3 regions of the Pengzhenrongella sp. genome follow, and region 3 is predicted to be linked to each of the others. Evidence: riboswitches for the same ligand, from Rfam matches in the RefSeq annotation. Region 3 holds a riboswitch; each other region holds the start of a gene.
What was found. A riboswitch is a leader RNA that binds a small molecule or an ion and turns the genes downstream of it on or off. The one in region 3 is predicted to bind cyclic di-GMP.
Positions count from the first base shown of each region.

Region 1: it holds a riboswitch for cyclic di-GMP, as region 3 does, so the genes downstream of both, VIM26_RS08165 (BldC family transcriptional regulator) here and VIM26_RS04390 (hypothetical protein) in region 3, are expected to answer to the same signal.
Region 2: it holds a riboswitch for cyclic di-GMP, as region 3 does, so the genes downstream of both, VIM26_RS20810 (hypothetical protein) here and VIM26_RS04390 (hypothetical protein) in region 3, are expected to answer to the same signal.

Region 1 is NZ_DATCNW010000139.1:38,276-41,542, forward strand. It holds gene VIM26_RS08155 (DUF3145 domain-containing protein) at 126-629, opposite strand; gene def (peptide deformylase) at 745-1,230, opposite strand; gene VIM26_RS08165 (BldC family transcriptional regulator) at 1,370-1,603, opposite strand; cyclic di-GMP riboswitch class I at 1,627-1,700, opposite strand; gene VIM26_RS08170 (hypothetical protein) at 2,157-2,714, shown strand; tRNA gene VIM26_RS08175 (tRNA-Ile) at 2,762-2,835, opposite strand; gene VIM26_RS08180 (hypothetical protein) at 2,926-3,267, shown strand, end outside.
Region 2 is NZ_DATCNW010000365.1:1,879-5,145, forward strand. It holds gene VIM26_RS20805 (RNA polymerase sigma factor) at 1-1,281, shown strand, start outside; cyclic di-GMP riboswitch class I at 1,604-1,677, shown strand; gene VIM26_RS20810 (hypothetical protein) at 1,692-1,892, shown strand; gene VIM26_RS20815 (DUF7455 domain-containing protein) at 2,203-2,412, opposite strand; gene VIM26_RS20820 (DNA topoisomerase IV subunit B) at 2,586-3,267, shown strand, end outside.
Region 3 is NZ_DATCNW010000082.1:43,549-46,815, reverse strand. It holds gene VIM26_RS04395 (signal peptidase I) at 1-1,573, opposite strand, end outside; gene VIM26_RS04390 (hypothetical protein) at 1,640-2,032, opposite strand; cyclic di-GMP riboswitch class I at 2,050-2,124, opposite strand; gene VIM26_RS04385 (EAL domain-containing protein) at 2,660-3,267, shown strand, end outside.

The DNA of each region.
Region 1 (3,267 bases), on a different contig from region 3:
CCAGCAGTTGTCAGCCCCAGCGCCCGGTAGGGACCGCGCTGGGGCTGACACGTTTGGGTCGGCGAGAGTTGTCAGCCCCAGCGCGCGTCAGGGACCGCGCTGGGGCTGACAACTCGGTTGTGGGGTCAGCCGACGCGGTGGAGCCAGCGGACGGGGGCGCCGGCGCCCGCGTAGCGGAACGGCTCGAGCTCGTCGTCCCACGCCTGGCCGAGCGCGAGACCGAGCTCGGCACGGAGCCGGGACGCATCCCGGCCGTGCTCGAGGGCCGCGCGGATCCGGTCCTCCGGCACGACGACGTTCCCGTGCACGTCCGTGGCGGCGTGGAAGATGCCGAGCTCGGGCGTATGGCTCCACCGGGCGCCGTCGGCGCCGTGGCTCGCCTCCTCGGTCACCTCGTAGCGCAGGTGCGCCCAGCCGCGCAGGCCGGAGGTGAGCAGCGCTCCGGTGCCCTGCGGGCCCTGCCAGGAGCGCTCCGCCCGGTACATGCCGGGGGCCGCAGGCTGCTCGATCCAGTCGAGGGTTACGCGCACGCCAAGGACGCCGCCGGCGGCCCACTCGATATGCGGGCAGAGCGCGCGCGGCGCCGAGTGCACGAAAAGCACACCGCGGGTGATGACACCACCAGCCATGTCGTCCCTCCTGACGGGTCGAGGTTCATCTTCCCCAACGACCTCATCCCTGACGGGAGGTGGCACGCCGCGAGCGACGTGCTGCGTTCATCATGCCGTACCGGGCGCGAGGCGGCTACAGCTGCTCGCGCATCGCCCGCATCGCCTTTTTGCGGACGGCGCGCTCGAGGCGGTCGAGGTAGAGCATCCCGTCGAGGTGGTCCACCTCGTGCTGCAGGCAGCGGGCCATCAGCTCGGTCCCCTCGACGGAGACCTCCTTGCCGTCGAGGTCCGTGCCGACGACGCGCGCGTACCAGGCGCGCTTGGTCGGGTACCAGAGGCCGGGCACCGACAGGCAGCCCTCGTCGCCGTCCTGGTAGTCCTCGGAGATCTCGACGACGGTCGGGTTGAGCACGTACCCGACCTCGTCCTCGATGTTCCAGGAGAAGGCCCGCAGGCTGACGCCGATCTGGTTCGCCGCGAGGCCGGCCCGTCCCTCGTGGTCGACCGTCTCGAGGAGGTCCTCCACGAGTGATCGAACGCGGGCGTCGATCGTCGTGATCGGCTCACACGGGGTTCGCAGGACCGGATCGCCGACCGTGCGGATCTCTCTCATCGCCATGGCTCGATCCTCCCATGACCAGCATGGCCGCCGTGGCAGGGCGACAGCGATGGGCGGCACCCACGGCCGGGACGCACAAAGGGCGTGGGCGCGGTTCGACCCGCGTCCACGCCCCTACGTACGTCGCCTAGCTAGAGATCTACAGCGACGGGTCTGCCTGCTGAGGTACGCCCCTGAGCAGGGAACGAACCTCGACCTCGTGGAACCGGCGGTGACCACCGAGGGTCCGGATCGCCGAGATCTTGCCGGCCTTCGCCCATCGGGTGACCGTCTTCGGGTCGACGTGGAACATCGCAGCGACCTCAGCCGGCGTCAGGAGCGCGTCGGGTGCGGTCGCCTTGGAATCACTCGGACTGCCGGAGGTGAGTGGCATTGTCATGAACTTTCTCCCTGTCGTTCGGTAGCTCGGCTGGCCCGAAGGCCCCGTGGCTTTGCGTCCCCACCTCTCGGTGGGTTTGCCCCTTTTCGCTGACTGGGACATCATGCCCCGAACAGGACATATCTGCAATGGGCCGTACGTGGCTCTTCAACGTTTCACCCGAGGTCCGGGGCAGTTTCTCCCGTCCTGCACCGCCTTGCCCGGGGTGGTGGGAGGAGGTCTCGGTTCGAGCCGGTATGGGTCTGCCGTTCGAGTGCTCGGAGCTCCGTTCACCGCGCGGAGCAGCGCATTCCCGTTTAGAGTCGGTTCAACGTCCTGGCGCGAGCCGGGCGGGTGGGCGCGGGTCCACTGCGCAGGGTTGGGCGCCTCATCTTGTGCGGATGAGGCGCCCGATCTTTTCCCGAACGGGTGACGGCCCGCCCGATTAGCACCCGTTCGGTCGTATCGCGAGGTTCCGGCCGGAGCGTTACCGGGCCTCATGGACTCCTTCGGCAGTCGGCCGGGCGTGATGAGGGGAACCTTGGCGAGGGCTGACTACCATCGGCCGGTGACCAACGACGAGCGCCCCACCACCTTCCGCGAGCCGAGACCGGCCGCCGCCGTCGAACACGCCGGGATCGAGCCCGCGTCCGCGTTCGAGGTGCACTCTCCTGAGCAGGCGCACACGTTGCCGGGTGGCGGCGGGGACTCCAAGGAGCAGCGGAACGCCGAGCGGTACATCCTGGACGCCCTCGGCGAGCGGCTCGGCGTGGTTCTCGAGCCTCGGAGCCTGTACCACTCCTCGGGCGCGAAGGTGGAGGTCGACGGAGCCGACGCCGACCTGACCGTGCTCGTCGAGTGCTGGGCGCACCAGGGTGCAGCGAAGGGCGGTCACAAGCTCAAGCTGATGAACGAGGCGCTCAAGCTGCACTGGATCGCGTCCACGCTCCCGCACCGTCCCCGCGTCATCCTCGGTGTGACCGACGAGGCCGCAGTGGAGCATCTGCGGGGCAACTCCTGGCAGGGACAGGCGCTGCGGGATCTCGGAGTCGAACTCGAGGTGGTCGAGGTTCTCGAGGGCATCCGGGCCGGCGTCGTGCGGGCCCAGGAGCGGCCGTACCGGTAGGTGCGCCAGCGCGGGCCGGCGGGGTGCACCGGCAGGTCCGCAAGGGGTGGGGCAGGTGGGGCTTGAACCCACGACCGACGGATTATGAGTCCGCTGCTCTGACCGGCTGAGCTACTGCCCCCGACGAACGCTCAGGCTACTCGGAGAGCAGCGGTCGCCATGCAGCGCGCCGCCAAGTGATCGAACCGGCGCGGCGCACTATCGTAGAGGCATGCCGCTGTTCGCCCACCCCAACGCCCTTCCGCCCGCCGTGCGGAGCCGCCTCGTGCTCGCGCACGGCGACCGGGTCATCGCCTCGGGCGAGATCACGGGCGGTTGGGCGATCGCCTCCCGGCTCGCGCTCTACGCGGCGGGCAGCGACGGGAAGATCCTGCGCCGACCGTGGTCCGACGTCGACCGGGCAAGCCTGGACGCCGACACCCAGACGATCACGGTCGTGTGGGTCGACGGCGGGACGCTGGACCTGCCGCTGGTGGACCACCGGCACCCGGCGTTCGCCCGGGCGCTGCGCGAACGGGTGCAGTCCTCGGTCGTGCACGGCGAGACGGTGAAG
Region 2 (3,267 bases), on a different contig from region 3:
GTCGTGGCAAAGTCCCGGGTCGCGGCTGCCACCACAACAGCTCGCAAGACCACCAAGGCAACGGTTGACGCGCCGTCGGACTCGGTCGAGTCCGCTGCGGCAGCCAAGCCGGCCACCGCGAAGCGGGCGCCCGCGGCCAAGAAGCCCGCCGCGAAGAAGGCCGCCTCCGTGAAGGCCGCGACCGTGAAGGCCGCGAAGGCCGCCGTCAAGGACACTCCCGACCACGCCGAGGGTGATCCCGAAGCCGTTGAGACGCCCGACGAGGCGCCGGTCGTCGTCGCGAAGGTCGAGGACGAGTCCGAGAGCGCCGGCTTCATGTACTCCGACGCCGACGAGGACGACGCGCCCGCCCAGCAGGTCGTCACCGCGGGCGCCACGGCCGACCCGGTCAAGGACTACCTGAAGCAGATCGGCAAGGTCGCGCTGCTGAACGCCGAGCAGGAGGTCGACCTCGCCAAGCGGATCGAGGCCGGACTCTTCGCGGAGGAACGCCTCGGCGCCGGCCTCAAGATGGAGCCGAAGGTCAAGCGCGAGTTCGAGTGGATCGCGGCCGACGGTCGTCGCGCGAAGAACCACCTGCTCGAAGCGAACCTGCGCCTCGTCGTCTCCCTCGCCAAGCGCTACACCGGGCGCGGCATGCTCTTCCTGGACCTGATCCAGGAGGGCAACCTCGGCCTGATCCGTGCGGTCGAGAAGTTCGACTACACCAAGGGCTACAAGTTCTCGACCTACGCGACGTGGTGGATCCGCCAGGCCATCACCCGCGCGATGGCTGACCAGGCGCGCACCATCCGCATCCCGGTGCACATGGTCGAGGTCATCAACAAGCTGGCCCGCGTGCAGCGTCAGATGCTCCAGGACCTGGGCCGCGAGCCCACCCCGGAGGAGCTCGCCAAGGAGCTCGACATGACCCCCGAGAAGGTCGTCGAGGTCCAGAAGTACGGCCGCGAGCCCATCTCGCTGCACACCCCGCTCGGCGAGGACGGCGACAGCGAGTTCGGCGACCTCATCGAGGACTCCGAAGCGGTCGTCCCGGCCGACGCGGTGAGCTTCACGCTCCTGCAGGAGCAGCTGCACCAGGTGCTCGACACGCTCTCCGAGCGCGAGGCCGGCGTGGTCTCGATGCGGTTCGGCCTGACCGACGGCCAGCCCAAGACGCTCGACGAGATCGGCAAGGTCTACGGGGTCACGCGCGAGCGGATCCGGCAGATCGAGTCCAAGACGATGTCGAAGCTGCGCCACCCGAGCCGGTCCCAGGTGCTGCGCGACTACCTCGACTGAGTTCGACCAGTTCGACCAGCGCAACGAGAAGGGCCCGACCCGATCTGCGGTCGGGCCCTCTCGCGTCCCCGGTCACACCGCAGCTGTCAGCGCCAGCGCGCGCCCGGGACCGCGCCAGAGCTGACGGGTTCGCTGGAGGGTGGTGGTTGAGGGTGCCGCCCTGGCTTCGTAGGCCGTCCGTGGGCGGACTGGTGGCATCCATTCTCATCGGCACGCCGGGGTCGGGAATTACTCCTTCGATGCGCTCAGGTCTAGGCCAAATGGGCCAATTCCGACCCCTCGACGCCCTCCGCGGCACCTCATCGGCTAGCGTTCACAACGTCAGCGAGAAGAGCAAACCTGTCGTGAGGCAGGGACGCAAAGCCACGGGGCCCTCGGGTCAGCCGGGATTCCGAACGACAGGAGCAATCATGGTCGACTTCACTGGTGCCACCCCCGAGAACGGCATGAACGCTCGATCTCCTCATAGCGAGACCCTGCGCGACGACACCCCGGGCGGTCTTCCGGCGCGCCCGCTGGCGGGTTCGTCCCTCGAGGCCCTCGTCCGGCGCCAGTCGTCCGGACCGGGCTCGGACGGTCGCCTGGGCTTCGTGCCCGTGCAGATCCGCTGAGCTCTCGAGCAGCTGGAGCTCTCGAGCAGCTGAGCTCTCGAGTCGTTGAGGTCTCGAGCACCTGAGCTCTCGAACCTGCAAGCAGGTTCGCCTTCCAACCACTTTCGGCGGAAGGCCGATGCGCGCGCATCGGCGTAGGAGCGCGCACCGACGAGCTCTCCGCTCCGCTTCGAGCACCGGCTCCGGCCCGGGCCCTGCAGGCGGGTCGCACCGACGGAGTCCGGGCACAGCGAAGGGCCCCGTCGGCGATCGGAAGGATCGGACGGGGCCCTGCACCGAGGGTCGTGGGATCAGCCCACGGGCGTGGGAATTAGTTGGCGTTGCCGATCCCGGCGCCGTGTTCCTTCAGGAGGCGCTCGCTCTCATCCTGGACATGTGTGGCCAGCGCGGAGAACTTCGGCGCGTGCTCCCGTGCGTGGTGGGCGCAGAAGAGCAGCTCGCCACCGGGCATGAAGACGCGCACATACGCCTGGGCGCCACAGCGGTCGCAGCGGTCGGCTACGGTCAGCGGTTCGGTCATCGTCGCGTTCACAAGCACATGTAACCACCCGAAACGGGATTTGTAGTCACCCAAGTGGGTTGGTTCGCTACCCGCGAAGTCCGGAATAGGGACATCCCCGCCGGATCGGGGTGATTCTGCCCGCGGCCACGCCTCCCCGGCGGCGCGTTCGCGAGCGACTACGATCGGGCACCGTGTCAACCGTATCCACACAGTCCAGCTATACCGCCCGGCATCTCTCCGTGCTCGAGGGCCTGGAGGCCGTGCGCAAGCGTCCGGGCATGTACATCGGCTCGACCGACTCCCGCGGGCTCATGCACTGCATGTGGGAGATCATCGACAACGCCGTCGATGAGGCGCTCGCGGGGCACTGCGACCGGATCGAGATCGTGCTGCACGCCGACAGCTCGGTCGAGGTGTACGACAACGGCCGCGGTATCCCGGTGGACATCGAGCCGAAGACGGGCCTGACCGGTGTCGAGGTCGTCTTCACCAAGCTGCACGCCGGCGGCAAGTTCGGCGGCGGTTCCTACGGCGCCTCCGGTGGCCTGCACGGCGTCGGCGCGAGCGTCGTCAACGCGCTCTCCTCGCGGCTCGACACCGACGTCGAGCGCAACGGCAAGGTCTACCGGATGACGTTCCATCGGGGAGAGCCGGGAGTGTTCACCGACCCGCCGTCGGGCCCCTCGCCGGACTCGCCGTTCGCGCCGTTCGTCTCGGGCTCCGAGCTCACCGTCGTCGGCAAGGCGCCGAAGGCCCGCACGAGCACCCGGGTCCGGTACTGGTCGGACCGGCAGGTGTTCCCGGCGAACGCCGTCTTCTCCTACGACGAGCTCGTGACCCGCGCGCGCCAGACGACGTTCCTCGTCCCCGGGC
Region 3 (3,267 bases):
CCGCCGGAACGATCGACGGCACGATCAACTCCGTCGTGGCGGGATCGCTGGGGGAGCGCGGCGAGGGGATCACTGCCTCGACCGGGTGCGCGGTGATGGTGCGGTACCGGTAGGTCGTGCCCTCGTCCTGCACCAGGTACGTCTCGATGCGGCTGCGGGTCCAGTGCAGGACGAGCAGCCCATAGCGTTCGGCGAGTCGCGCCAGGGTCGCGAACTCGGTGACGTCGACCACCGGGCGGTGCGCCGGCGTCGGCATGGGCTCCACCTCGATCAGCAGCGGACCGTACCGGCGCTGGATCGCGACGCCTTCGCTCGTCGGGGAGACGCCGCGAATCACGAGCAGAAGCAGAGCCGCCAGGAAGATCGAGCCGCCCGTCAGGACCGTGGACATGTCCCGTGCGGTCGAGACCACCATCTCGCGTCCCGCGAAGTCGAGGGTCCGCGGCTGGCTCTTGGTGCGTTCGACAGTCGCCGAGTCCTTCATCGTCAACGACTGTCCCGGGTCGAGCACGAGCTGGTCCGCGGAGAGGGTCAGCCTCAGGGCGGGCGCGAACGGTGCCTCGCCCGCGGCGTGCACCGCCGGCACGACGGCGACCGCGAGCGGTCCGGCGGGCACCCCGGTGGCTCGTGCCGCAGCCTCGCCGCGTGCTTCGAGATCCGTCAGGTTGAGGCGCACCGTCGTCGTGAAGCGACCGCCGGTGAAGGCGAGCGTCTTCACCAACGGGACGGTGGTGTGCCAGCCGCTGCCGTTGGACAGCTCCGCGCTCACGCTGAAGCGGCCCGAGCCCCCGCGGTAGTCGGCCGTGACGTCCACGGTGTCGGCCACCGAGCGAAAGATCGGGTCGGGCGAGGTGACGGTGGTGCCGTCGTACGCGGCGGTCAGCGCGACGGCGGTGCGGTAGGAGAAGGTGATACGGCCGGTCGCCGGCGCCTCGGTCGCGGTCTGCAGGTGCGTCGGCGTGGCGAAGGCGAAGGCGCCCAGCCCGATGCCGAGGAGCCCGGTGCTGGCGATGATCGCGCCGGCCGCTCGCAGCGGCCTCGGTGCGCTGCCGAACGGTGACGCTCGTGGGATGCGGGGCGCCTTGCGGCCGCTCATGGCATGTTTCCTGCGTGCGTGGCGGCGGGACTGCACCGCGTTGCCGCCACCCACCAGCACCACGATCAGCATCACGGCGACCGCGACCGGGCTGGTCAACCGTTCCAGCCAGATGCCACCGCGGGGGATGTGGACCACCAGTCGGCCGAGGAGCCGGTCCTGGCCGGGGTGCTCGGGATCGAGGAAGTTGTTGTTGTCGCCCTTGAACACAAATGCCGCACCGTCCCGATCGACGATGCGGTGCATGACCAGTCTCTTCAGCGTGTTGCTCTGATAGGCGACGATCTCGCCGACGTCGTACGTGCTGCTCGGGTGCACGATCGCGAGGTCACCGGACCTGAACCGCGGTTCCATGCTGTTGCCGTGGGTGATCACGTACGAGAGCTGGCCGCCCAAGGACGCAGGAGCGATTGCCAGCCACAGTCCTATGGCCAGCAGTGCCGAGATGATTGCCCGGGCTCTGCCGGAGGCTCTCATTGATAATCCGATCCCGGGTACGCCCGGCCGGTCCGAAGACCGACCGGGCCTACCTCATAGGGTGTGTCAGCTGGCGACGATGTCGAGTCGTGTCACGTCGTGGAGCGCGGCGCCGCCACCTGGGAAGGTGCACGTGAGGCTGCTGGCGGTCGTGTGGACGCAGGCGACGGCAGAGGTGCCCGCGGAATTGCCGGTGTCGAGCCCGGTGATTGTCGCCGTGATGACGTCCGTGGCCTCGAGGACCTCGACGACGTTGAAGGTCACCACCGACGTGATGTCGGTGGTCATGTTGGTGGTGTACGCCACGGAGCTCACGTGGATCCCGGAGATCGTCTGGTAGGTGGCACCGACGAACTGGCTGGGGTCGTCGATGGTGCTTGCAGCGGTGACCGCCGAGCCGCCGAGGGCGACGAGACCGGCGATGGCAACGATGCTGGCGATCTTCCGTGAATTGCGCATGAGCTGGTCTCTCCCCGTTCGGTAGCTCGGCTGGCCATCCGTGGCTCCGTGGCTTAGCGGTCCCACCTCGCGGTGGGTCGCCTTGTCGACGAGCGGACGCTCGCTAATGAAGAACTTCGGCGGGTACGTCGATAACTGAGGGATTTGAGGCGTCATCGGCGGATTCCCACGATCGGACGAACGCAAAGGGCGCTCGACTGGGCCATCTGATACACCTCGAGCGCGAGCGTGCCGCCGAACGTGTCGATCGCGCGCCGGCCCCTTCCCGGTGCCACGTCCCTGAGCGAGATCGAATTTTGCCCGAATTGCTCTGGATTTACCGGGAGGGGCCGATCAGCGCTCAGGACCCGTCCAGGGGCTCCCCGCTCGGCCACGACTCCCTCTTGGAGCCCTTCCCTGCGGAACACGGACGCAGCTGCCGAGACCTGTGAGAGACGTGCGGTGTGATGCCGGTCGGTAGTTCCTCGCCCGGACGTGACAGCGATTCGGAACCCGCCGACGAGGCGGCCCTGCTCCGCGAGTTCGGGGCCCTGCTCGACCGGCGTGAGGTCAGAGCGCTCTGCCAACCGGTGGTCGACCTGAATTCCGGGGAGATCGTGGCACTCGAAGCGCTCGCGCGGGGGGCCTGTGTCGTCACCGTTTGCCTCGCCGCTCGTGCTGTTCGATGTCGCTCGCCGGGCCGGGCGGGTGGGTGAGCTCGACTGGGTGTGTCGCACGGCAGCCTTCAAGGCCTTTCTCGACGGCCGGGTCCCGCCCTCGATGACTCTCTTCATCAACATCGAGCCAGAGGCCCTGGCGGAGGAGTGCCCACCCGACCTCGCGCACCTTGTCGCGAAGGCCGAGTCCCTCCTGAGGGTGTTCGTGGACGTCAACGACCGGGCGCTCGCGGATGACCCGGCGGGTGTCCTGGCCGCGGTGGTCCGGGCGCGGGAGATGGGCTGGGGCGTGGCCATCGACGACATCGGGACCGGCCGCGCGCCCCTCGCCATGCTCCCGCTCATCGACGCCGACGTCGTGAAGCTCGACCGGCGGGCCTTGAAGGAGGCGAGCACGGAGCGTGCCGCGGCGGTCATCACGAGCGTGCTGCGGCACGTCGAGACGACGGGTGCCGCACTGCTGGTCGAGGGTATCGAGAGTGAAGAGGATGCCCGGTGGGCACGCGCGCTCGGAGCCGTCTACGGCCAGGGTTACCACCTGGGTGCGCCGGGGCCGCTGGAGAGCTATCACGCACCGCG